Regions from separate parts of the Bacillus sp. AFS053548 genome, predicted to be linked through region 3. Evidence: riboswitches for the same ligand, from Rfam matches in the RefSeq annotation. Region 3 holds a riboswitch; each other region holds the start of a gene.

Region 1 (4,294 bases), on a different contig from region 3:
GCTGTAAATTATAATCGGATAATACAATATTTGTTGCTCCAAAAGTGTTCGTTTCGATTATGTCAGACCCAGCAAATATATACTCCTCATGAATTTCTTGTATAACATCTGGTCTTGTAACAACTAAATATTCATTACAGCCCTCGTATTCTTCTCCACCAAAGTCATCTGCTGTTAAGTTTCTTTGCTGGATCATCGTTCCCATTGCTCCATCAAGAAGTAATATTTTTTCTTTTAATGCTACGTCTAAAGTTTTCATAGTTGAATCTCCTCTTTATTGCTGCTTTTAGTAAATTGAATTAAGTCCTGAGTTATTTCATACTTCAAAAATGGAGTGATAAAATAAATGCCGTTAAATTTATCCTTAATATAATCAATAAGCTCTTTTGCAATTTTTTTACCTTCATCAACTGCTCTCTCTGGTTCAACTGATGAAATTCTGTTTCTTACCTCTTCGGATAAAGTAATTCCTGGAACTTCATAATGAATAAAATCAGCATTCTTCTTACTAACAAGTGGCATAATTCCAATAAAAATTGGCTGTTTAATATGACGTGTTGCCTCATATAACTTATCAATCGTTTCAAAATCATAAATTGGCTGAGTTAAAAAATAATCTGCTCCCGCTTCAACCTTTTTCTCAAGCCTTTTAATTGCGGCATCAAATTTTCGAACATTCGGGTTAAAAGCAGCTGCAACAGAAAACCTCGTTCCATTTCCTAAACTTTTACCGGAATAAAGCCTACCATCGTTCATTTCCTTAATCATTCGAATTAGTTCAAGTGAGGCTACATCATATACTGAAGTTGCACCCGGAAAATCTCCTACCCTTGCTGGATCACCTGTTATAGCAAGAACTTCATTTAATCCTAATGTTGATAGCCCCATTAAATGAGATTGAAGTCCAATCATATTACGATCTCTACAAGTTAAATGCGTCAAAACTGGAACATCCAATCTTTGAAGCAGTGAGGCCATCGCCACGTTCGAAATTCTAGGTGAAGCTAGTGGATTATCTGCTAGCGTAATTGCATCAGCCCCTGCGCTATGTAATGCTTTCGCCCCTTCAAAAAACTTTCTAGTTTGTAATGTTTTTGGCGGATCTAGTTCTGCAATGATCGTCGTTCTCTTTTTTGCCTTTTCTGCTAAAGTTTCATTCTTTTGTTCTTCTTGCTTAGGGATTGTAATTTTAATTGTTCTGTTTTTCACTTCTTTTTTTGTAACAGGCTGTAAAATTTCAATCTTACTTCGTAAAGCAGCGATATGAGCTGGTGTAGTACCACAACATCCACCGATTAGTCTTACACCTTGTTCAATAAATGGTTTTGCCATATCTTCAAAATATTCTGGATTCGATTTGTATACGTATTTTCCCTCATTGTATAGCGGTAATCCTGAATTAGGAAATGCCGATAAGTAACCATTTGTTGGTAATGAAACGGTATTTAATGACTCCAACATATGAAGTGGTCCTAGATGACAATTGATTCCAACAACATCTGCACCCAAATCGATTAAATTAGGAAGAATTTTTTCAATATATTGGCCACTTTGCATGATGCCAATTTCTTGTAGTGTTACTTGCGCAATAATTGGTAAATCCGTTCTTCCTCTTAATAGATTTACAGCATCATATAATTCATTTTCATCATAAAATGTTTCAAGCATGATACCATCTACGCCTTCTTCTAGTAACGCTGAAGCTTGCTCAAGTAGCATCATCTCTCGTTCTAAAGGTGTCGTAAAAGTAGAACCTACATATTTCATTCCACCTATACCACCAATTACTAAAGCTCTTCCTTTTGAAGCCGCTCTAGCATTTCTAACAGCCATTTGATTAATTTGCTTAACCAGCTTTTCCAAACCATATTGTCTCAGTTTTCCAGCATTCGCACCGTACGAATTTGTTTGAATCACTTCTGCGCCAGCATCTATATATTGTTCATGTATATGAATGATTCGATCACGCTCAGTAATATTCAGTTCTTCAAAACAACTGTGAAGTCCGCCAGAATACAAAAGCGTTCCCATTGCACCATCACCTAAAACAATTCCATCTTTTAACTTTTCCAATAAGCCCATTCAATCACTTCCCGTTTATATAAAATAAAAAACGTCATTCTCTCAAAAAAAATGAGAGAATGACGTTTAAGTACAGATCACGCCTTATCTCTCATGTTTTAAACATGCTGGATTTAGCACTTTTTAGCTTTCGCTAAAGTTGCCGGGTTTCAAAGGGCCAGTCCCTCCACCACTCTCGATAAGGATTATTTAGTTATATTTAATATAAATCAGTTTACTATATTTATATGATAAAGAAAAGACATTTATGGAAAGATTTCCAAAAATAAATTTATTTTGTTTACATAATAGTATTATTTAACTATTTTTATAGTGTGCTAGTGCTAATAGCGGATAAATTTCATTATAGCTATGATAGTGAATATAAAACTGACCAGGTAATCCTAATCCAGTTGGATAAGTTAATGATTTATTTGTTAATTCACTTTGAGTAGTTAAAAATTTAATCGCTTTTCTAATTACTTCATCTTCTTTATTACGAATTAAAAGTAATGTATCAACTGCCCACGCTGTTTGACTAGGTGTACTATATTTTAATGGAATATATTTATTTTTTACAGGTGCAAGACCTGATTCACCCCAACCTCCATCTTCATTTTGAATACTAACTAACCATTTCTCCGCTTTTTTAATTGCCTCATGATTTTTAGGAATTCCCACGGCTCGAAGACCAGTAATCGCTGCCCAAGTCCCATAAATATAACAAATACCCCATCTACCATACCAACTACCATTTGTTTTTTGGTTTTTTAAAAGCCAATTAACCGCCTTTTTCACAATCGGATCATCGTTTGAAATCGTCGTATAGTGTCCAATAAATTCTAATATTCGTCCAGTTAAATCTGGAGTAGAAGGATCGATGATTGCATCTTTTGCATTTTCAATTGGTAAAAATGTTAACCACTTATTTGTTACATTTTTTTCGAATGCTCCCCATCCACCATCGTCATTTTGAAGTCCAAGTAAAAAATGAACTCCCTTCAACCAACTTTCATGAATTGTGGATTGATCCAAAGCACTTCTTGCAAGCGCCCTTAAAACTGCTCCTGTATCATCATTATCTGGGATAAAAGAATTAACATCAGAAAAACCCCAACCGCCAGGACTTAAGTTTTTAGCATGAACCTTCCAGTCACCATTCATATTTTGTTGTTTCTTTATCAGGTATTTTATTGATTTCGAAACAATCGGATCACTTACCTGGTGACCAGCTTCTTGAATTGCATATGACAATAATGCAGTATCCCAAACTTTTGATGGCGAATTTTGAATATGAAGTCCCGCTTCAGTATTGGCTGCATATGAAAGAAGTCCTTGTAGAGCATTTTGAATGACAGATGAAGCTGCTTCATAGCCTAAAGCCATTAAAGCATAAATCATATAAAATGTAGAACTAGCATAGCTAAAAAAAGTTCCATTTGTTTCAATACGATCCAGAATAAATCTTTCAGCCTTTTCATATCCTTTCTGGTGAAAATAGAGAGGATATGAAGCTAGCTTCTTACCTTCTTCAAGTAAAAATTGATAAAAACTTCCTCGCTCTTCGTAAAACCATTCTACCTCACTAGTTTCCAGAAGATGATCGATAGTTAGATCCTCATCCAATTTCACTTTAAATCGCTTATTTATACAAAGAATCATTGGAACTAAATGAACTCGAGCATAATTACTTAGATCAAATAAACTTAACGGCATTTTATCCGGTAGCAAAAAATAACTCATTGGAAAGTAAAATAATTTAGGATATTCAATCAAACCATGAGTAGCTAGAATCATTTTTAACATAAAATGCGTTTTTTTAATTCCACCGTTTTCACGTATAAATTTTTCAGCTTTCTTCATACTTGAATGTTCTTTTGAATACTTTTTTGAGATTAATAGAGCTATGTAAGCTTGTACTGTTGCATTTATGTTTCCATCTTTTTCATCTTCGTATAATTTCCAAGCTCCATTAGGATGTTGAAGATTGATGATACGATCGATAATCCCATCAATCACCTTTTGATTTTTGTATTCAAGATCATTCAATAATAAAATCATAAAACTATCCGTTATTATTGAACCTTCAAAACAAAATTCCCAAGAACCATCTTCATCTTGTTTTGCTCTTAGCCGTTTGATCCGCTCTTCAATATTTCGTAAAACAATATTTTCGAGGTCCATTTTACCACCTCAGTTCAATTTTTTTCTGCCTGATGGTATTTTTCCATTC
Region 2 (4,294 bases), on a different contig from region 3:
ATTTGCAAGAGTAGGGATATGCGCATAATTTTTTATAATTGGAATTGTAATTTCTGCATTTTCTTCCCATAGTCCTAATGCTTTAATAATTTCGATACCAGAAAAAGATAACTCATCTTGATATGGAAAATCCTTTGTTATAAAGTTATTTGCTAAAGTGTGTACATGAAGAACGCATTTTGCATTAGTGTGTTGATAAATTAGACGATGTAAAATGGCTTCAGCTGAAGGTTTTTTTGATTCATCCCAAACAGATTGGTCAAATTCATTAACGAGTAAAAAATCGTCATAAGTATGTTTAGTTTTATCTTTACCACTAGTTGTAACTAAAAAGTTTAAAGGCTCCTCATTTACTTTAATTGATAAATTTCCGCTAGTTCCTAAAAACCAATCTCGATCAGCTAGTACTTTTTTTACTTCGCGTATTTCATCATAATGCTTGAAAAAGTCCTTCATACTAACACCTCCTTCTCTAATGAAGCTCGAATATCATAGAAATTTTCAAAAGGAATGAAATGTAAAGATAGTTCTTCACATTTATCTTTTAAGAAATCTCGAGCAAAAATTAAATTGGCTTCTTTTGCAATTTGTAAGTCAGTAATTGAATCGCCAATGACAATGATAAAATCATTTGATTCACTAAACTTTCTTTTAACAGATGGTTTACACATTCCACAATCATTCGTACAGTTTTCATCACAAGAGTGATCCCAATGAATTTTTACAGTTTGACCTGTAAAGTCAGTACGATTACATAAGATATCTGAAGATGGAAGATAATTCGCTAAAATTGGATGAACGAAAAAATCTAGTCCGCCACTTACAACTTTTAACTCATATTGTTGAGCGCTTACAAATTGAATAAAATCGCTAAAACCATATCGAATGACAGTACGATCAATTACAAAATCGGTCATTTCTTGTTTTTTCGTTGAAGGAATCGTAGCAAACATTTTCTCTACGCCTTCTCGAATTGATATATTGCCATTTAATACTTCACTTGTTAATTCACTTACTGAAGGTGGAGCAAATTCTTTAATTAAATTAACGATATTGTCTCCCTCAGTAATTGTTCCATCAAAATCACAAAAAATCTTTATTGCCATTGTTGTTTACCCCCAAAGTTGTAATGCTTTTTGTAGTGATGTATTTGGAAGTGCGTAGTCTTTTAGCTCAACTCCAGACAATGTTGCTGAAATTGCTTCTCTAAATGCATTACCTCCACCGATTGGTCCATCCGGATGACCATGAACACCGCCGCCAGCGTTGATGACTTGCTCAATTCCAAAATCTTGAATTAATTGAGGCACTAGTCCTGGGTGAATTCCAGCAGAAGGGACTGGGAAAGTCTCTTTTAATCCATTTGATACTGTTAAATTTTCAGCGATTTTTAAAGCTGTCTCTTTTTGTAATGCAACTGATCCATATGGTGAAGGGAATAGACTAAAATCTGCACCAGCAATTCGTAAAAGTTTCCCTAGTAATAATCCTGCGTCAATTCCATAAATTGGTGATGATGTAAACGCCCCCGATACAGCAGGATGAGCCATAATTGGAATATTAATTGATGGATCTTCTGCCAAATCTTGAAGGACATCAATTCCATACGAGAACACATTTAATAAAAACACATCAGCACCAGCTTCTGCAGCACGTAATGCTTTTTCTTTTAAATCATATGTACGGCCAGTTAAATTCACCGCATATAATGTTTTGTGTCCTGTTTTCTCATAAACTTGGTTCAAAATATTTTTTCCGTGAGTGACGCGATCCGTAATAGATGTAATCGTGTCAAAAAGAATCTCGTCATCTTTAATTAAATCAACGCCACCTAAAGCTTGCTTTTTTAATTCCTCTGAAATGTATCTAATATCTCTGCCGATAATTGATTTGAAAATGCTCATTAATAAAGGTCGATCATATACATCCAATTTCTCTCGAATGCCTTTAATACCAAATTTTGGACCCGGAAAAAGATTTAAAATGTCGTCAGTAAAATTTAAATCAATTAGTTTAATTTCACCATCAAGGGATAGCTTACCGAAAACGGTTGTTAAAATAGCTGGAAGATCAGCTGAAAAATTTAAGCTAGGATAATAGATTTCAATAATCCCTTTTGTCGGTTTATACCCTAAAAAGTTAACGATATTCTCTTCGCAATCTAATTCATGAACTGAAAGAACTTTGCCTTTATGCTTTTGTAATTGTATTTGATCATTTTGAGGTAAAGACGTCCAAGAACCAACCGTTAAACCTAGTGCGATTGACTCTGCCTTTTTTTCTAAATGATGATTTTTATCATAAACTTGGTAAGTTGCTATTACTCCACTCATCTCAAAACCTCCAAAAAGTTTTAATCAAACAAAAAACCTCTCCACTAAGGAGAGGTTTACCTACACCTTATCTGTCAGCAAATGCTGCGAGAATTAGCACCGTACTAGTTAACTAGCCGGTTGCCGGGTTTCATCGGGCTCGGTCCCTCCACCTACTCTGAATAAAGTAATATTTAATTTTGAATTCTTAATCTAATCGCATTATTTCATGAACAATCGCAATTGTCAAACATTAAATTTTGAAAATATTTCAATCTCTTTTAATCTAGCAACTGCTTCCTTCAATCGATCAGCATCTGATAATAGCCCGACTCTTACATAACCTTCACCATATTCTCCAAATCCATTTCCTGGAGCGACTGCGATATGAGCCTTTTCAAGTAATAGATCAGCAAATTCCTGTGAAGTAAAACCAGATGGAATTTTTAACCATGCAAAAAACGAGCCTGCTGGTGCAGTTACTTCCCATCCAATTTCGTGACAGCCGCTAATAAATACATTTCTACGTTCTTCATAAAGTGCCAATAGTTGTTTGACACTTTCTTGAGATTCAGTAAGCGCAACAGCGGCAGCTTCTTGAACAGCAGGGAAGATGCTAACGTAAAGATGATCCTGTAATAGATTAATTGCAGAAATAACCTCTTTATTTCCAACTGCAAAACCAATTCTCCAACCAGCCATATTATACGTTTTAGAAAGGGTATAAATTTCAATCCCGCACTCCTTTGCCCCAGGCGTTTGAAGATAACTTAAAGGTTTTTTGCCGTCAAAACCAAATGCGCCGTAAGCAAAATCATGACAAACTGTAATCTGATTATTTTTTGCAAGCTCAACTGTTTCTTTAAAAAATTCTTCAGTTGCTATAGCACCTGTGGGATTATTTGGATAATTGATAAATAATATTTTACTAGCACCTAAAACATCCTGAGGAATTGATTTATAATCTGGTAAAAATTGATTTTCTTCAAGTAATGGAAGCATATATGGGACTGTTTTTGAAAGAGATATACCCGATAAATAGTCTGGATAGCCTGGGTCAGGAACTAAAATTGTATCCCCTGCGTCACATAAACAAAGTGGTAGCTCAACTAATCCAGCTTTTCCACCGAATAAGATAGCTACTTCTTCCTCTGGGTCTAAATCAACATCATACTCTCGTTTATAAAATTCTACAACAGCATTTTTAAGAGAGCTCATTCCTCTAAACGGAGAATAACGATGAGTTAAAGGGTTTTCAACAGACTTTTGTAATGCTTTTATAATATGGTCGGGTGTAGGTTGATCAGGATTTCCTTGACCAAGATTAATTACATCATGACCATTACTTATTGACTGATTCACTTTTTGGACTAGTGAAGCAAAAAATTGTTTTGGTAAATTGTTTAATAGTTTACTATGATTCAAGTTAATCACTCCAAAAATATAATAAAATTAATTTGAATAGATCGTTTCTTAATCGAATGATTTTCATGAACGACTGTTGCAATAACTTTCACCATCATATATGCTCGATTTAAAAATGTCTATAAAATTTAGAATAGGGTGAATAAATTGTGATTAAAATTGCGTGTATTCAATCTGACGTTATTTTAGGTGAATCAAAGTCTAATTTAGAGAAAATGAAAACTCAAATAAACGAAGCTGTTAAAGAAAATGTCCGTATAATCGTATTACCGGAATTATGGACAACAGGCTATTGTCTGGAAGAAATTGGTTTGCACACAGATGAACAAGAAGCGGTTATTTCTGAACTTCAGTCAATCGCAAAATCAAAAAACGTAATTTTGATTGCTGGTTCGTTCCCAATTGCAAGAGAAAAAGGTGTAACGAATACGTTAATTGTTATTAACAGTACTGGTGAATTAGTAAAAACATATGATAAAGTTCACTTATTCCAGTTAATGAACGAGCATCACTATCTACAATCAGGTGAAACAGATGGTCTCTTTGAAATCGATGGA
Region 3 (4,294 bases):
CTCCAGTAGCTTGCTCAAAATGAACATCATGACCAGGATGATCTTTTAGTCCAGGATAATATACATCCTCAACTTCTTCTTGTTCTAAAAGCCAGTTTGCTAATTTTGATGCAGTTTGTTCAAATGCATCCATACGAACTTTTAAGGTCTTTAATCCTCTTAATGTTAGCCAACAGTCTTGTGGACCTAAAATAGCACCGAATGAATTTTGGATCGTGTATAAATCATTTGCAAGTTCTTCCGAATTTACGACCGCTAACCCTCCGATTACATCGCTATGACCGGCAATAAATTTTGTTGCACTATGAACGACAATATCAGCTCCTAAATCTAATGGTCTTTGTAAATAAGGTGATAAAAAACTATTATCTACAATGACAAGTATGTCATTTTCTTTTGCAATTTTTATTGCACTACTTAAATCAGTAATTTTCAAAAGAGGGTTTGACGGTGTTTCTAAATAAAGTCCTTTTGTATTAGGCTTTATTCCGGCTTTAATCTCTTGTAAATTCGAAGCGTCAACAAAAGTAAAATCGATTCCGAAACGATTTAATACTTTTGTCGCTATTCTAAATGTTCCTCCATACACATCTTCACAAATGACTATATGATCTCCAGCTGAGAACAAAGACAATACTGATGAAATTGCAGCCATCCCAGATGAAAACGCAAAACCACGCACACCATTTTCTAATTTTGCAATTGTATTTTCTAATGCTTCTCTTGTTGGGTTTCCACTTCTTGCATAATCGTACTTACCAAAATTCTCTATATCAAATTGATGAAATGTTGAAGTTTGATAAATCGGAATACTTAATGCGCCTGTTGCCTGATCTATTTCATTTCCGTTATGAATTAATTTCGTTCCAAATTGCATTCTCATCACCCCAATGCATTTTCTAAGTCATTTAATAAATCATCAATATGTTCAATACCAACAGATAATCGAAGTGTATGGTCATCTAGACCAAGCTTTCTTTTAAATTCCTCTGGCATTTCTGAATGAGTTTGCGTATGTGGATACGTAATTAATGATTCAACTCCACCTAAACTTTCTGCGAATGTAATGACTTTTACGGTTCCTAGAACCTGTTCAACCAAACTTAAATCTTTCACTTTAAATGAAATCATTGCACCAAATCCAGTTGCTTGTTCTTTAATAATTGAATACCCTTTATGCGATGGTAACCCTACATAATACACTTCAGTAACATTTGGATGATTTTCTAAAAATTTCGCAAGTACAATCGCATTTTTTTGACTGTATTCCATACGTAAATGTAATGTTTTAATTCCTCTTAGGATTAACCAAGAGTCAAATGGAGCTAATGTTGCACCTGTTGATTTTTGATAATAACGAATTCGTTCATTCGTATATTCTGAATTTGTCACGACAAAACCAGCAAGTGTATCATTATGGCCACCTAAATACTTTGTTCCACTATGAACAACAACATCTGCCCCTAATTCAATTGGTCTAAAGAAATAAGGTGTTAAAAATGTATTATCAACGATCACAATAATATCTCGTTCTTTTGCAATCTCTACTACTCTTTTTAAATCTGTTACTTTCATCATTGGATTTGATGGTGTTTCAATAAAAATTCCTTTTGTGTTCGGTTTAAGTGCATCAAGAATATTTTCAATTTCAGTCGTATCAACAAAATTATGCTCTAGTCCATATGGCGAATAAATTTCTTCGAATAAACGATATGTACCACCATATAAATCATCTGAAACAATTAGGTGGTCACCTTTTTTAAATAAGCTTAATACTGCAGTAACGGCTGCATTACCTGTTGAAAATGCAACACCATAATTTGCACTTTCTAATTTAGCCACAGTATTTTCGACTTCTTCTCGAGTTGGATTTTGTAATCTTGCATAATCATATCCAGTCGATTGATGAAGTCCTGCATGCTTAAATGTAGCAGATTGATAAATTGGATAACTAATCGCACCAGTTAATGGATCATAACCTTTGCTTCCATGTACAGCTACTGTTTCAATCGATTTTTTATTCGTGTTTAAAGCCTCTTTTGTGTTAGTCATTATAAATCCCCCATTTTAGTCAATTAAAAAACCACTTCTTAAAAAATAAGAAGTGGTTATGTCCGCAAAATATACATATCGCTCTTATCTTCCAGGTTTTTCACCTGCAGGATTTAGCACTTTCTAGTTTTCACTAGAGTTGCCGGGTTTCGTCGGGCCAGTCCCTCCACCGCTCTTGATAAGATTATTAAATTATATTCATAAGTATATTAAAAACTCTGATAATTATCAATCATTTTTTTTCGTTATTTCATTATTGGCTTTTCATTTCCATTCAACAGGTAATAAACTTTGATAAAGTGTGCTCTTATATCGATCATCAATTAGTAATAAAGTCCCTTCATCTGATTCAGAGCGAATAACTCTTCCACCCGCTTGCATTACTTTATTCATACCCGGAAAGACATATGCATAATAATACCCATTTTTTCCAACCGAATTAAAATGCTCCTTTAAAATATTTCTTTCTAAACAAATCTGCGGCAATCCTACACCAACTACTACGACACCATTTAATCGATCACCCTTTAAATCGATCCCTTCAGAAAATATTCCACCTAACACAGCAAAGCCAACTAACGTTTCCTCATTTAAACTATCAAACATTAAAAGGAACTCTTCTCGTTCAATTTCAGACATACCATTTTCTTGAACGATTGTTTTTATGTTAGGGTATTTTTCTTTAAATAAATCAACACTTTGAATTAAATATTGATATGACGGATAAAAGACTAAATAATTACCTTTTCTTTTCGTAATTTCTTTATAAACCGAATCAATTAATCTTTCTAAATTTCTTTCACGATCTTGGTATCGAGTTGATAGAGGGTCAATTGTTATTTCCAGTTGCTCCCTATGAAAAGGAGAATCGATTGAAATTGTATAATCGCGACTTTGATCACCAAGCATATCTTGAAAATATTGTATTGGAGTTAAAGTAGCTGAGAAATAAATAATTGAGCGAAATCTTTTTATAACGTCATTTACTACTTTAGATGGATCAAGGCAAAATAATTTTAAATGAACTTCACTTTTATAAAGTTCATAATAGCATACATAATTTTCATCAAAAAACTCTGCGATTTTGACGAAGTTGAGTGACTCAAAATAAGTATCAAGAAGAAGTTGTTTATTTTCGTCCTCTTCCATTTCCTGTAATTTTATTTCGACGATTTCATTAAATGTATGTAGAAGTTCCAATAAATCCTCATCAATTTCCTTTGAAACTGGGGTTACAACGTCCTTCCATTTCTTTCTTAATTCAATAAATCGCTTATTTATTTCATTTATTATGGCATAAAGTTCATCTTTTAAATTTTTATATCTATTTTTCAACTCTAAAAATTTAGATTTGAATAGACTTGCAGAATACATTTCTCTTGCACGATCAACAAGATTATGAGCTTCATCAATTAATAAAACTGAACTTCGTTTATGTTCATCAAATAATCGTTTTAACGATACTCGTGGATCAAAAATATAATTTACATCACAAATAATAGCATCTGAAGAATTTAATAAATCTAATGAGTATTCAAAAGGACAGACTGTATGTTTCCGTGCATATTCTTCTATTTTCTCCCTAGTTAGCGCTTTTTCTGATGAAAGAATATCAAGAACAGCCTCATTTATCCGGTCATAATAACCATTGGCAAATTCACAATATTCTTTCTGACACATCGTCTTTTCTTTAAAACAGATTTTATCTTTTGCTGTAATCGTCGTACACTTCATACAAAGTCCTTGATCTGTCATGCGCTTAAACGCTTCTTCAGCAACAGTCCTAGTAATCGTCTTAGAAGTTAAGTAAAACATTCGATTTATACTATTCTCACCTATACTTTTAACAGTTGGAAAAATAGTAGAAACTGTTTTTCCTATTCCGGTTGGTGCAACTGCAAATAAATTATTACCTTCCTGAATCGTTTGATATACCGCACCAGCTAACTTTCTTTGACCTTTTCTGAAAGAAGGAAAAGGAAAATTTAATTCTTTTATTGTCTCATTCCTTAACTCAATATGATCGTATTTCCATTTTGCAAAAGGATAATAAATTTCTAGCATTTTGTATAAGTAATTTGTTAATTCATCCTTTGTAAACAAATGATCAAAGCTTATTTTTTGCTCAGTTAAAATATTAATATATGTAAGTCTAAGTGTAATCGTATCAAGCTGTAATTCTTCACAAATAAAATATCCATAAACTTTTGCTTGAGCCCAATGAACTGGATGTGAATTTTCA

What was found. A riboswitch is a leader RNA that binds a small molecule or an ion and turns the genes downstream of it on or off. The one in region 3 is predicted to bind S-adenosylmethionine.
Region 1: another riboswitch for S-adenosylmethionine. It lies ahead of CN946_RS01245 (bifunctional homocysteine S-methyltransferase/methylenetetrahydrofolate reductase); the one in region 3 lies ahead of CN946_RS13580 (trans-sulfuration enzyme family protein).
Region 2: another riboswitch for S-adenosylmethionine. It lies ahead of CN946_RS07525 (2,3-diketo-5-methylthiopentyl-1-phosphate enolase); the one in region 3 lies ahead of CN946_RS13580 (trans-sulfuration enzyme family protein).

The regions. Positions count from the first base shown of each region.
Region 1 covers NZ_NUHI01000003.1:91,601-95,894, reverse strand. Annotated here, with positions in the region: gene metH (methionine synthase) at 1-259, opposite strand, end outside; gene CN946_RS01245 (bifunctional homocysteine S-methyltransferase/methylenetetrahydrofolate reductase) at 256-2,082, opposite strand; SAM riboswitch class I at 2,164-2,267, opposite strand; gene CN946_RS01240 (terpene cyclase/mutase family protein) at 2,380-4,245, opposite strand; gene CN946_RS01235 (hypothetical protein) at 4,260-4,294, opposite strand, start outside.
Region 2 covers NZ_NUHI01000014.1:46,947-51,240, forward strand. Annotated here, with positions in the region: gene CN946_RS07515 (methylthioribulose 1-phosphate dehydratase) at 1-456, opposite strand, end outside; gene CN946_RS07520 (2-hydroxy-3-keto-5-methylthiopentenyl-1-phosphate phosphatase) at 453-1,106, opposite strand; gene CN946_RS07525 (2,3-diketo-5-methylthiopentyl-1-phosphate enolase) at 1,113-2,333, opposite strand; SAM riboswitch class I at 2,398-2,501, opposite strand; gene CN946_RS07530 (aminotransferase class I/II-fold pyridoxal phosphate-dependent enzyme) at 2,559-3,743, opposite strand; gene CN946_RS07535 (carbon-nitrogen family hydrolase) at 3,890-4,294, shown strand, end outside.
Region 3 covers NZ_NUHI01000026.1:12,911-17,204, forward strand. Annotated here, with positions in the region: gene CN946_RS13575 (trans-sulfuration enzyme family protein) at 1-877, opposite strand, end outside; gene CN946_RS13580 (trans-sulfuration enzyme family protein) at 883-2,052, opposite strand; SAM riboswitch class I at 2,134-2,237, opposite strand; gene CN946_RS13585 (ATP-dependent DNA helicase) at 2,317-4,294, opposite strand, start outside.